Regions from separate parts of the Agrobacterium larrymoorei genome, predicted to be linked through region 1. Evidence: predicted binding sites of a transcription regulator. Region 1 holds the regulator's gene; each other region holds the start of a gene.

Region 1 (4,160 bases):
GCACGGAACTTTGCCGGTGGGCGAGAACCAAGTGAAGTCGTTCTTAGGGTCGGGATCGTTGAAGGGAGCCAGCTTTTCGTTGAATGGAATATTCAAGGTCTGCATCAGCGCCCAGGGCCGAAGCGACCATGACGAATAGTTCTTGTTGGCTATATAAAGATCGTACATCGCGGGACCCCTCTAGTATCGATTACAGATAGCATGTCTTGAGCTTCGTAACGCACCAGCGACAGGCAATACAGGCGTCTTTAGCGATGAGTGTCTTCAAACTATTTGATGATTGAGTTTTCTTGTCAGCAAGACCCATAGGCCTGGTCAGGCTAAATTAATTATCGAACCTCTTTGCCTGAAAATTGTTTGGTTTGGCTGTGTAACCGAACAAGGAGGACCACGCATGGAAACCAGAACCGGAGGCTGCTTCTGCGGCAAAGTAAAATTCTCCGTATCGGGCGAACCATATCGTGTTGGAATCTGCCATTGCATGGATTGCCGCAAACATCACGGCGCACTCTTTCACGCATCGGCGATTTTTCCGGAAGACGCGGTACGGATCGAAGGCGAAACTGGCAGCTATAACGGACGCTTCTTTTGCCAGAATTGCGGCTCTCCCGTTTTCGGCAAAAGCGATGATGAAATCGAACTCAATATTGGCTCTTTCGATTCCACCAATCAGTTCGAACCGACATATGAGTTATGGACAATCCGTCGCGAGGCGTGGTTGCCGGATTTTCCGATGATGAAGCAATATGACCGGAATCGTGAAGCAGAAAGCCGGGAAGAGCAGGGGCGCTGAAAGAAGGCGCGTCCCAGCGGGGCGCGATGCACTTAACTAACGATACGTCGCTCGGGCTGATTTTATCAATCATGCTCGGCGCTTCACCAAAACTTTCTGCACCCCTTCTCGACTCGCTAACAAGCAGATGAGCTTCGAGGACAATATTTGGCTGGTACCAAGCGCTCTGGAAGCGACCCTCTTACCATTCGTTCCATCAACACTGCGCCAATCTCAACGGCGAATTCTTTGGTGCCAAGTATGTCGCAGATCGCCCTCGAAAGCTAAAACGCACTCTCAGGAATCTCCGAACATCTGTAACCAATGTGTCCGGTCTTTCCAGCGCCGTGAAGAACGCACAACCACCACGCCCGGAAATATCTCACAGCGTCGCCGGAATATAGGGCTTACTGAAGAAGCAACTACGCACCTTCAGTTAGATGTTCCAAGCACAAGCCTGTCGCGCCTCAACTCAATGATAGCGCCGGATGAGACCAACCAGCTTGCCCTGAATCTTCACCCGGTCAGGTCCGAAAATTCTGGTTTCGTAAGCCGGGTTGGCCGCCTCGAGAGCGATCGACGCGCCTTTGCGGCGGAAGCGCTTGAGGGTTGCTTCTTCGTCATCCACGAGCGCAACGATAATATCACCGGGGCTTGCGGTGCTGCCATTGCGGATAATGACGGTGTCGCCGTCGAAAATCCCTGCCTCGATCATCGAGTCACCCTTGACCTCGAGGGCGTAATGCTCGCCGCTGCCTAGCATGTCCATCGGTACGGCAACGTCATGCGTATTGTTCTGAATTGCGGAAATCGGCACACCTGCGGCAATCCGGCCCATGACGGGAACTGTTACGGCACCGGAAAGCGCATCATTTGCGGGTTTGGGCGCAGGCGCTGGCTCTGGCGCTTTCGGCTTGCCGAGACTGCCTTCGATAACGCTTGGCGAAAAGCCGCGCTGGGGTTTCTGCGAAGGAGGCGTATAAGCCTCCGGCAGCTTGATGACTTCCAGCGCTCTGGCGCGATTGGGAAGCCGGCGGATGAAACCGCGTTCTTCCAAAGCAGTGATCAGCCGGTGGATGCCGGATTTTGAAGCCAGGTCGAGTGCATCCTTCATCTCATCGAAAGATGGAGGCACGCCGGATTCCTTCATTCGCTCATGAATGAAGAGAAGCAGTTCCTGCTGTTTGCGCGTGAGCATGAAGAAACACCCTTGGACTGTGTGGCGAAGATTCGCGAAACAAATACAGAACGAACACTATATGTTCCATATGTGTTCTGCAATCCCTTAAAATTTCGCTAAGTCTCAGGTTGTGAAATTTTCTTCGTGAAAAGCAACCAGGCGCATTGGCTGATGACACCGAAGGCCCTTGCTGATATGGCGTGCGCACAACGAACCGGCCTCGCCGGATGCTCTTAAAAACGGGCGCTACTCTGGAATTGTGAGGAAGACGATGACTGCGAAGAACAATCTTAAAGTGGTGGCCGGTGAAGGTGCGGGCGCCGTATCGTTTTGCAATACCGAGCGCTTTTCGCTGATTGCCGGGCCTTGCCAGATGGAGAGCCGGGATCATGCCTTCATGATTGCGGGAACGTTGAAAGAGCTTTGCGCGAAGCTCGGCGTCGGCCTTGTGTACAAGTCCTCGTTCGATAAGGCCAACAGGACATCCCTGTCCGGCAAGCGCGGCATCGGTCTCGATAACGCCATGGAGATTTTTGCCGATCTGAAAAAGGAATTCGGCTTTCCTGTTTTGACGGATATCCACACCGAAGAACAGTGCGCCGTCGTTGCGCAGACGGTCGATATTCTCCAGATTCCCGCGTTCCTCAGCCGCCAGACGGACCTTCTTGTTGCTGCCGCCAAGACTGGTCGCGTAATCAACGTCAAGAAGGGCCAGTTTCTTGCGCCCTGGGACATGAAGAATGTGCTGGCCAAGCTGAATGAAAGCGGCAACCCGAATGTGCTGTTATGCGAACGCGGCGCTTCCTTCGGCTATAACACACTGGTTTCCGACATGCGTTCGCTTCCGATCATGGCATCGCTCGGCGCACCTGTGGTGTTCGATGCAACGCATTCCGTTCAGCAGCCGGGTGGGCAGGGTGGTTCCACAGGCGGGCAGCGTGAGTTCGTTGAAACGCTTTCGCGCGCCGCTGTTGCAGTTGGCATCGCGGGGCTGTTCGTCGAGACGCATGAAGATCCCGACAATGCGCCTTCCGATGGCCCGAACATGGTTCACCTTAAGGACATGCCGAAGCTTCTGGAAAAACTTTTGGCCTTCGATGCGATTTCCAAGGCGGCCTGATTTCGTCCTAATCGATTTTTATAAGGTGGCGGACGCCTCGCATGGGGCGTCGTCATTGTAATTTCTTACGCTTCGTCTACAGCGAAAAGGCAATTACATCCGAGTCGTCGTTAAGTATCGTTCTACTGCGCATCTTCGCTGAAAACGGCTTCACAGCCTTGCCGATGCGCTCTAAGACAAGCGACTGAAACCATCTGTTCCAGTCCCAAGGGAGAGACCATGACAGCCATTACCGATATCATCGCACGCGAAATCCTCGACAGCCGCGGCAACCCCACCGTTGAAGTGGACGTGTACCTCGAAGACGGTTCCTTCGGCCGCGCCGCCGTTCCATCGGGCGCTTCCACCGGTGCCCACGAGGCAGTCGAGCTGCGCGATGGCGGCAAGCGCTATCTCGGTAAGGGCGTTGAAAAGGCCGTTGAAGCCGTCAACACGGAAATCTTCGATGCGCTCGGCGGTTTCGATGCCGAAAGCCAAATCCATATCGACCAGACGCTGATCGCGCTCGATGGTACGCCGAACAAGTCTCGCCTCGGCGCGAACGCCATTCTCGGCGTTTCGCTCGCTGTTGCCAAGGCTGCTGCCGAAACGACAGGCCTGCCGCTTTACCGCTACGTCGGCGGCCCGAACGCGCATCTGCTGCCCGTTCCGATGATGAACATCATCAATGGCGGCGCGCATGCCGATAACCCGATCGACTTCCAGGAATTCATGATCATGCCGGTTGGCGCGGAAAGCATCCGTGACGCCGTGCGTATCGGTGCGGAAATTTTCCACGTTCTGAAAAAGGAACTGGCAGCACAGGGCCACAACACCAATGTTGGTGACGAAGGCGGCTTCGCGCCTGGCCTGAAGAGCGCGCCGGACGCACTCGATTTCGTGATGCGGTCAATCGAAAAGGCTGGCTACAAGCCGGGTGAAGATATTGCACTCGCTCTCGACTGCGCATCCACCGAGTTCTTCAAGAACGGCAAGTACGAGATGGAAGGCGAAGGCCGCACGCTGGAGCCGGAAGCAATGGCCGATTACCTTGCTGAACTCGCGGGCAAGTACCCGATCATCTCCATCGAAGACGGCATGGCCGAAGA
Region 2 (4,160 bases), 1.0 Mb from region 1:
GGAATCCCGGCAAATATCAATTGCGTTGCCCACGACTTCATAATCCGGCACCTCGACTTCGCGCCGTTCCAGAATGGCCTGAATAAAATCGAGGACGGCATTCTTGGGATAGCCGTAGAAACGGTCCAACACCCAGGCAGTCTCAAGAATAACCGGCAAGCTCACAATCATGACATCGTGTTCGCCAAATGTCTCGAGAAGACGCTCGACGCGATCGCGCTGGGCTGGATCGTCATCGATTGCGACCCTCAACAGCACGTTCGTATCAAGGCCAAAGCGGCGCTTCATTCATTGATCTCGCTGCGCGAAAGCTTTGAATATTCTTCAGACACGGCATCGCCGACGAGAGAATCGATCTCTTCGATAGCCAATTTACGGCCATTTGGCGGTTTACCGAGAATGCCCGCGAGATCACTGACCGACTTGTTGCGCGGCACCACAATCATTTCACGATGACGTACCCAGACGTAACACTTATCGCCCGGTTTGATCTCCAACTCGTCTCTAACGTTTTTCGGAACAGTCATCTGTCCTTTCGACGTGATGGTTGTCTGAAAACCCATAACGCTAAGCTTTCTTACTTTTTCAAAATCGTAAGGAAAATAACATGGACTGTGCTACCGCGAAAGCTCCTTCAACCCAAGCCGGATGAGCTTGGCACTATCTCCCCCCTCACCGCCATTCTTCAGCGCAGCGGCAACGGCATTCGCCGCCTGATCGCGCGAATAGCCGAGGTTGGTCAGTGCAGAAACGGCATCGGCAACGGGTGCCGGGGCTGCTCCTTCCCCGATTTCCTGCTTCAGGCCGATGGACGCCGTCGCCTCTCCGGCAAAGGCCGGTGCCTTATTGCGCAACTCGGTCACGATACGCACCGCCACCTTCGGCCCAACACCCGGCGCGCGGGAAACGACAACCTTGTCCTGAAGCGCAATGGCGTTGGCGAGTTCGGAAGGCGAAAGCGTGGAAAGCACCGCCAGCGCCACCTTAGAGCCAACGCCCTGCACGCTTTGAAGCAGGTTGAACCATTCCCGCTCCAGCGCGCTCATGAAGCCGAAGAGTTTCAGTTGGTCTTCGCGCACATAGGTCTCGATGAACAGCACCACCGCCTCGCCCGCCGAGCCGAGGCGCGAAAGCGTGCGTGCGGAACAATGCGCCACGTAACAGACGCCGTGCACATCCACGAGAACATAGTCATCGCCGATTTCTTCGATGGTGCCTTTGAGTTTGCCGATCATGGTCCGGTCCGTGGTGAGTTTGAAAAATTAACTTGCGGCCAGAACGCGGCGCATCCGGCCCCCACCACGATTATGAGCGTGGCAGATGGCGATGGCGAGCGCATCGGCGGCATCATTGCCCTTGAATTCAGCCTTCGGCATCAGAATTTTCAGCATCATGTGGATTTGCTGCTTTTCGCCATGCCCCACGCCAATCACCGCCTTCTTCACCGCATTCGGTGCATATTCGGAAACATGCAGCCCGGCGCGCGCAGGCACCAGCATGGCAATGCCACGCGCCTGTCCCAGCTTCAGCGTCGCAACCGCATCCTTATTGACGAAGGTCTGCTCGACCGCTGCCTCATCCGGCTGATAGGCATGCACGATCTCTGCCAACCCGTCATGCAGCTGGCACAGGCGCGAAGCCAAATCCATGTCGCCATCGGACGTGACCGTGCCGGATGCCACGAAACGCAGGCTGTTGCCCAATGTCTCGATAATCCCCCAACCGGTCCGTCTAAGGCCCGGATCAATGCCAATAATTCGAATCGCGTTCTGCATGCGTCACCCTATCCTGCTGGGCGAAAACCTGCCAGCGATAAGTGAACAAAACGACAACATCCGTGTATTTGATAGAGGAAAACCGTCTTCGCGCAGCCTAAATACAGCGTCTCGCCCTAACTCCAATTTTTTTGATGCATCAATCAATTCGACGCGATTGCTATCGCATATTTCGCACTGCACCCTACATTACAATCAAGTAACGAATACCGACAGGAGTGCCGGATGATCCCCTTTTCCATTCTCGATCTCTCCCCCATTGGCGATGGAGAGACCGCCGGTCATGCCCTCGAAAACTCCAGACGCATGGCAATCAAGGCCGAAGAGCAAGGCTATAAACGCATCTGGCTTGCCGAACATCACGGCATGCCGGGCATAGCCAGTGCCGCAACCTCCATCGTGATCGCCCATGTTGGTGCTGCAACCTCGCGCATCCGCGTCGGCTCCGGCGGCGTCATGCTGCCCAACCACTCGCCGCTGGTCATCGCCGAACAGTTCGGCACGCTCGCTGCCCTCTTGCCGGGCCGCGTCGATCTTGGCCTCGGTCGCGCACCGGGCACGGATATGCGCACGGCGCGCGCGCTTCGCCGAAACCTCGATGCCGGCGCGGAAAATTTCCCGCACGACATCATGGAACTGCAACGCTATCTCGGCGCACCGGAACCGGATCAGGCGATCCTCTCCGTTCCCGGCGTCAATTCCAACGTGCCGATCTGGCTACTCGGCTCCAGCGTCTACAGCGCGCACCTAGCTGCGGCACTTGGCCTGCCCTATTCCTTCGCCTCGCATTTTGCGCCGGATATGCTGATGGAAGCCATCGAGATCTACCGCGCCCGCTTCCAGCCATCGGCAACACTGGATGAACCCTATGTCATGGTCGGCGTCATGGGCGTAGGCGCAGATACGGATGAGGAAGCCCAGCACCTCTTCACCTCCGCCCAGCAGCAATTTGTAAACCTGCGCAAGAATGTGCGCACACCATTCCCCCGCCCGGTGGAAAGCATGGACGGCTACTGGAACGACATGGAGCGCATCACCGTCGAGCACACCCTGCGCTACGCCGCCGTCGGCTCACACGAAACCATCGACCGTCAGCTGAAGCAGTTCCTGTCGGATACGGGCGCGGACGAACTGATCGTCTCCATGCCTGTCCACGACATCGAAAAGCGCCTGCGTTCGGTGGAGGTATTTGCAGAGGTTCGGGGTGGTTTGAAACAGGCCGCATAGAGGCGACCGATTCCAAGCAGGAAATCAATATTCTATCGATGGACGTTCAGCCCGCACGAGTGACTATCCTGCGGGCATGTCACTGCCGCAAGATAGCTTGTACTCACCGCACACGTGCTATCAAACCTGTTCCGGAACCACATCTGACAGGTCCATGGCGTAACGACTTGGCTTCGCCGGGTCCACCATGACCTTGACTTTACGGCCCTCTAGTTGTGCGCTTGGGTCCACCCAGATCGTATGGCTCTCGTAGCGACGCAACTGTCCCGTCGTGGGGTCCTTGGCCTGCGCCGCCACACGAAACGGGTTCGTCCCGTTGACCGTGATTTTTTGGTCGCGAAAGACCTCAAGAAATTCCGCTTCGACCGGTCGTCCGAAACGAAGCAGACGGGCACGACCGCGTTTCCTGATGGTTGGCACGATAAGGATCGCCACACCTATAGTGGCGATGACGGCACCGAGGCCCGAGAACATGCCCGGCAGAAAATAACGTCCGAAAGCATCATCGATCATCGCATTGGACGGAGATTGCGGATCATAGAGAACATCGACCTCATCTCCGCGCGAAAAGCGCGGCGGATTCGAGCTCATCTTATCTGCCATCTCCTGCTGCTGGCCTTGCGCATCCGTGAAGCGAACAATGGCTGAGTAACTGGTGGAATTGCGCTCCGGCCGCACCATGTCTGTAACCACGCCCTTCGCTTTCAAAGCGCGAGCTGCGAACTGGCTATCGGAATAGTAGATACCCGCACCCACAACCACAAACACCAGGCCAAATACGGCAAAGCCCCAGCCTATCAATTTGATGATCTTCATATCCATAGACCTTTCTAAAGGCGTTCTTCGCGGAACCTCAGAAGGAGTTCTAGCGAGGGACATAAAAAAATCAACCACAGATAGATTTTTTACGGGCACCTTTAAAAAGAAAGGCCCCGCGCACTACTGCGCGAGGCCCTGGAAACTTATATCTACACGGTCAGGCAGAAAGCTTCGCCAGAACCTCTTCCGACACTTCGAAGTTCGAATACACGTTCTGCACGTCGTCATCGTCTTCAAGGTTGTCGATCAGCTTCATCAGCGACTGAGCCTTTTCTTCATCTACCGGAACCGTGTTCTGCGGCTTCCAGATGGACTTGACGCTGTCCGCTTCGCCAAGAA
Region 3 (4,160 bases), 720 kb from region 1:
TTTGTACTCTGTGCGAACTCGGACTCGCCGTTGCAACGCTGGCTGGGAATGCAGCAACGGCACTCCCCACCACTGTCATCCTGGACTTGATCCGGGATCCAGCCAGACCAAGTCTTTGGTCTGAAAGGTTTTTTGACGCGCAGACGCGCGTCTGCTGGCCCCCGGCTCAAGGCCGGGGTGACGAGTGGGGGAGCTGTTTTCGCCTCAAACTCCCAACTCAGCTTAAACCGGACAGCAATGGAGCAAGTGCGGGACGATAGCGAAATGGCCCTTTACGCAACATCCTGCCTGAGTGGGCGAAAGCTCATGCGGTGCAGTGAGCAGGCACCGTGGGCTTCGATGGCGCGGAGGTGGACAGGGGTTCCGTATCCGGCGTGGAGCTCGAAGCCATAGGCGGTGTGGATTGTTCCGGCGCGTTCCATCATGCGGTCTCGCGTGACCTTTGCGATGATGGAGGCGGCTGCGATGGAGACGGAGCGGGCGTCTCCCTTGATGACGGCTTTCGCTTCGCAGGAAATTCCGGGTGGCTGGTCGCGGCCATCGGCAAGAACAAGGGCAGGTGGGACTTCAAGCCCCAGAACAGCGCGGCGCATGGCATCGAGACTGGCGCGCAGAATATTCATGCGGTCGATGAGGACCGGCCCGGAGGAGGCGACGGAAACGAAGGAGCTCCCGATGATGAGATCGAACAGCGCCTCCCGCTTCGCCTTCGTCAGCTTTTTGGAATCATCCAGCCCCGGCGGAATATTGTCGGGGTCGAGAATAACAGCAGCTGCGACGACGGGACCGGCCAAGGGGCCGCGCCCCGCTTCATCCGTTCCTGCAACGGGCCAGAGCCCGCGCTTGCGTGCCTCAAGCTCCATGCTGAAATCCGGTGCTGCCGGAGCAAGGTCGAACAGGGAAGGAGAATCGGATGCTGTACGTCGTTTCATGCGGCGAAACTCGCACAGACACCCGATCTCCCGCAAGCCCCCGGTTGCGGCGATGACGACAACCCATAGGGGCGTGGTTGTCATCTATGGCTGACCAGAGCCATGGTCATTTTCCCATAGGCGGCGGGGAAACGACGATCGCACGCGAGGCGGCGGTACCGGGGGCAACGCCGGTGCGTCAGGGAAGCGCACCGGACATTCTTTCAATACAAAAACGGCGGCGTTACCGTTCTATGAGCGGACGGTGCGAGCAGCATCCCCACGCAAGATATTCATCTAAAGCGCAACACAGGTCTCGCGCTCATATGAATGCTTCAAGTTCCGGTTTTGCGCATTCTAAGCAAAGCCGCTGCACAGTTTGCACACCATGCCTAAAGCAGCGAAAGCTGAACGCCAGCACCGCCGGGCGCAACGAAGAGATCGTCCCGCAACTGGATGCCGCGGCGGATGAGACCGAGCCGTTTCGTTGCCATTTCGAAGCGACGACCGATCTGCCATGCGTAGGGGCCTGCGCCCTTCATGCGCTTGCCGAATTCAGCATCGTAATCCTTGCCATCCCGCATGGAACGCACGAGCGACATGACGTGGCGATAGCGGTCCGGGTAATTGCGCAGCAGCCAGTCCCGAAACAGCGGGCTCACTTCAAGCGGCAACCGCAGCAGCACATAGGATGCTTCCGTCGCACCCGCAGCCTTCCCGGCATCCAGTACGCGTTCGATCTCATGGTCGTTCAGCGCCGGGATGACGGGCGCCATCATGACGGCAACAGGAATGCCCGCTTCCGTCAATTGTTTGATCGCGTCCAGCCGTTTGGATGGCGTGGATGCGCGCGGCTCCATGCTGCGGGCGAGCTTCCGATCCAGCGTCGTCACCGATATGCCAACCTTGACCAGCCCCTTCTTCGCCATAGGCGCAAGAATATCGATATCACGCGTGATCAGGGCCGACTTGGTAACGATGGCGACAGGATGCTCCGCCTTGGCCAGCACTTCGAGAATCTGGCGCATGATCCGCCATTCCTTCTCGATGGGCTGATAGGGGTCGGTATTGGTACCGATGGCGATGACGCGTGCCTTGTAACCGGGCTTTGCCAGTTCACGCTCCAGCAGCTTGGCCGCGTCAGGCTTGGCAAACAGCTTGGCCTCGAAATCAAGGCCCGCCGAAAGCCCCATATAGCTGTGGGTAGGCCGGGCGAAGCAATAGATGCAGCCATGTTCGCAGCCGCGATAGGGATTTATGGAGCGATCGAAAGGAATGTCGGGCGATTCGTTGCGAGTGATGATGGTGCGAGGCTTTTCCACCTGCACATCCGTCTTGAACTCCGGCAATTCCTCGATAATATCCCAGCCATCTTCAAAGGCTTCATGCTGCAACGTCTCGAAGCGCCCACCCGGATTGATGCCAGCACCCCGGCCACGACGGCGGTCGATCTCGATCCGCAGGCCAGAGGCATCGGCCAGTGCGTTGGCAATATCCGGCTTATGGCTCGGCTGATAGGCAGCCTGCCCTGTAAGAACATGTTGTCTCATCTGATGCTCCTGACCGGCAGATGCCAGCGAGTTGGATGAAGAAATTCCTACCGTGAAAACGAGAACATTACAAGAACAAAATGAATGTCATTCGCGTGTCGATCAAATTGCGGCCCGCAAAGCCAACTTCTTAACTCTATGCACGGGCAATCGGGAAAATCGATTTGGCTTTTGCGATCAATGATGTAGGAATTTTATCGATGAGATGTTGCAGGTGCCGAACGCCTATCTCTTCACGGTTGGGACGAACGACAAGCTGACAAGATATGCTGACAGTCATCATGGAAAGCCGAAATCACGAATCGGAACTCGCGCACACGCTGTCTGCGCTGGTCTCGGGCGCGGTGGAAGGTTTGGTCAGCGATGTCATCATTCTCGACCATGCATCGCAGGATGGTTCGGCCCGTGTAGCGGAGGCGGCGGGTTGCCGTTTTCATGAAAGCTGGAATGTGAGCGAGATCATCGAATCGGCACGCGGCGACTGGCTTTTGCTGGTCGAACCCGGCAGCCGCCCGCAGGGCGGTTGGATCGAAGAAATTCTGGAATATGTGGCGCTGAACAGGAGCCCGGCGCAATTTGCGCCTTCGCGGCATTACAGGCCGTCGCTGCTCACGCGTCTTTTTCACCGCGGACCTGCGCTCGAATATGGGCTGCTATTGCGCAAGCAGGATGCGCTCAATCTTGCGAATTCCGGCCTTGCGCTCGATGATTTTCCGAAGTCGCAGAAGCCACGCAGGCTCGGGGCGGAGCTTATTCCGGCCTCTGTGCTGAAGGCTGCTCGCTGATTAGCCTTTGTTGCGGCGCAGGTGCTCATCCAGACGCGGCATGATTTCCACGAAATTGCAAGGCATATGCCGGTAATCCAGCTGGCCTTTCAGAATGCCATCCCAGGCATCCTTGCAGGCGCCGGGGGAGCCGGGCAGGACGAAGATGAAAGTCGAATTGGCAAGGCCCGCCGTTGCGCGGGACTGGATCGTAGAGGTTCCGATCTTGTCATAGGAGATGCGGTGGAAGACTTCCGAGAAGCCATCCATGCGCTTTTCGAACAGGGGTTCCAGAGCCTCGGGCGTAACGTCGCGACCCGTGAAGCCGGTGCCACCCGTGGTGATGACCACATCGATTTCATCGGAAAGGGTCCAGCCATGCACCTTGTCGCGGATCGCATCGCGGTCATCCGGCACGATGGCACGGTCCACGAGGCGATGGCCCGCCTCTTCGATCCGGGCGACCAGCGTCGCGCCGGATTTATCGTCGGCAAGGCTGCGCGTGTCCGAAACAGTGAGAACGGCAATGCCGACCGGGATAAATTGTCTGCCTTCGCTCATGATCCTTGCCTCGCTATCGTTGTCGTTTCCTGAACATACCATTCCGGCTGTTGTTCCCGAAGTCGAGCGGCTGCTGCCTGCGCTTGCTCCCATGATGGAAACAGGCCGAAACATGTTGCGCCGGAGCCGGACATACGCACGAACTCGGCACCATTTGCCTTGAGCAGAGAAAGAACGTCCTGGATCTGGGGCAAAAGGCGCATCGCTGGGGGCTGGAGATCGTTTCTCAGCGCACCGAGCATCGATAACCAATCATCATCCGCCAAAGCGGGAAGGGGAGCGTTGTTCTTGCTTTCCAGCAGCCGGAAAATGGCGGGCGTGGACACGCCCTGTAGTGGATTGACCAGTACGAGCGAAAGCCGCGGAAAATTCGG

The links. Region 1 encodes LexA, which represses DNA repair genes until DNA is damaged. Its sites were predicted from a motif close to TGTTCNNNNTGTGTTCNG; they were not measured.
Region 2: the regulator LexA is predicted to act here: its motif matches at 1,817-1,834, upstream of ruvC (crossover junction endodeoxyribonuclease RuvC).
Region 3: the regulator LexA is predicted to act here: its motif matches at 2,522-2,539, upstream of CFBP5473_RS12185 (PA0069 family radical SAM protein).

What each region holds. Positions count from the first base shown of each region.
Region 1 is NZ_CP039691.1:1,779,781-1,783,940, reverse strand. It holds gene CFBP5473_RS08505 (glutathione S-transferase family protein) at 1-168, opposite strand, end outside; gene CFBP5473_RS08500 (GFA family protein) at 395-793, shown strand; gene lexA (transcriptional repressor LexA) at 1,245-1,970, opposite strand; gene kdsA (3-deoxy-8-phosphooctulonate synthase) at 2,224-3,072, shown strand; gene eno (phosphopyruvate hydratase) at 3,292-4,160, shown strand, end outside.
Region 2 is NZ_CP039691.1:757,909-762,068, reverse strand. It holds gene CFBP5473_RS03510 (PIN domain-containing protein) at 1-288, opposite strand, end outside; gene CFBP5473_RS03505 (AbrB/MazE/SpoVT family DNA-binding domain-containing protein) at 285-563, opposite strand; gene ruvA (Holliday junction branch migration protein RuvA) at 618-1,235, opposite strand; gene ruvC (crossover junction endodeoxyribonuclease RuvC) at 1,263-1,775, opposite strand; gene CFBP5473_RS03490 (LLM class flavin-dependent oxidoreductase) at 2,001-3,002, shown strand; gene CFBP5473_RS03485 (DUF3592 domain-containing protein) at 3,123-3,824, opposite strand; gene CFBP5473_RS03480 (YebC/PmpR family DNA-binding transcriptional regulator) at 3,979-4,160, opposite strand, start outside.
Region 3 is NZ_CP039691.1:2,500,044-2,504,203, reverse strand. It holds gene CFBP5473_RS12190 (ribonuclease HII) at 273-932, opposite strand; gene CFBP5473_RS12185 (PA0069 family radical SAM protein) at 1,304-2,461, opposite strand; gene CFBP5473_RS12180 (glycosyltransferase family protein) at 2,728-3,246, shown strand; gene moaB (molybdenum cofactor biosynthesis protein B) at 3,247-3,786, opposite strand; gene CFBP5473_RS12170 (4-(cytidine 5'-diphospho)-2-C-methyl-D-erythritol kinase) at 3,783-4,160, opposite strand, start outside.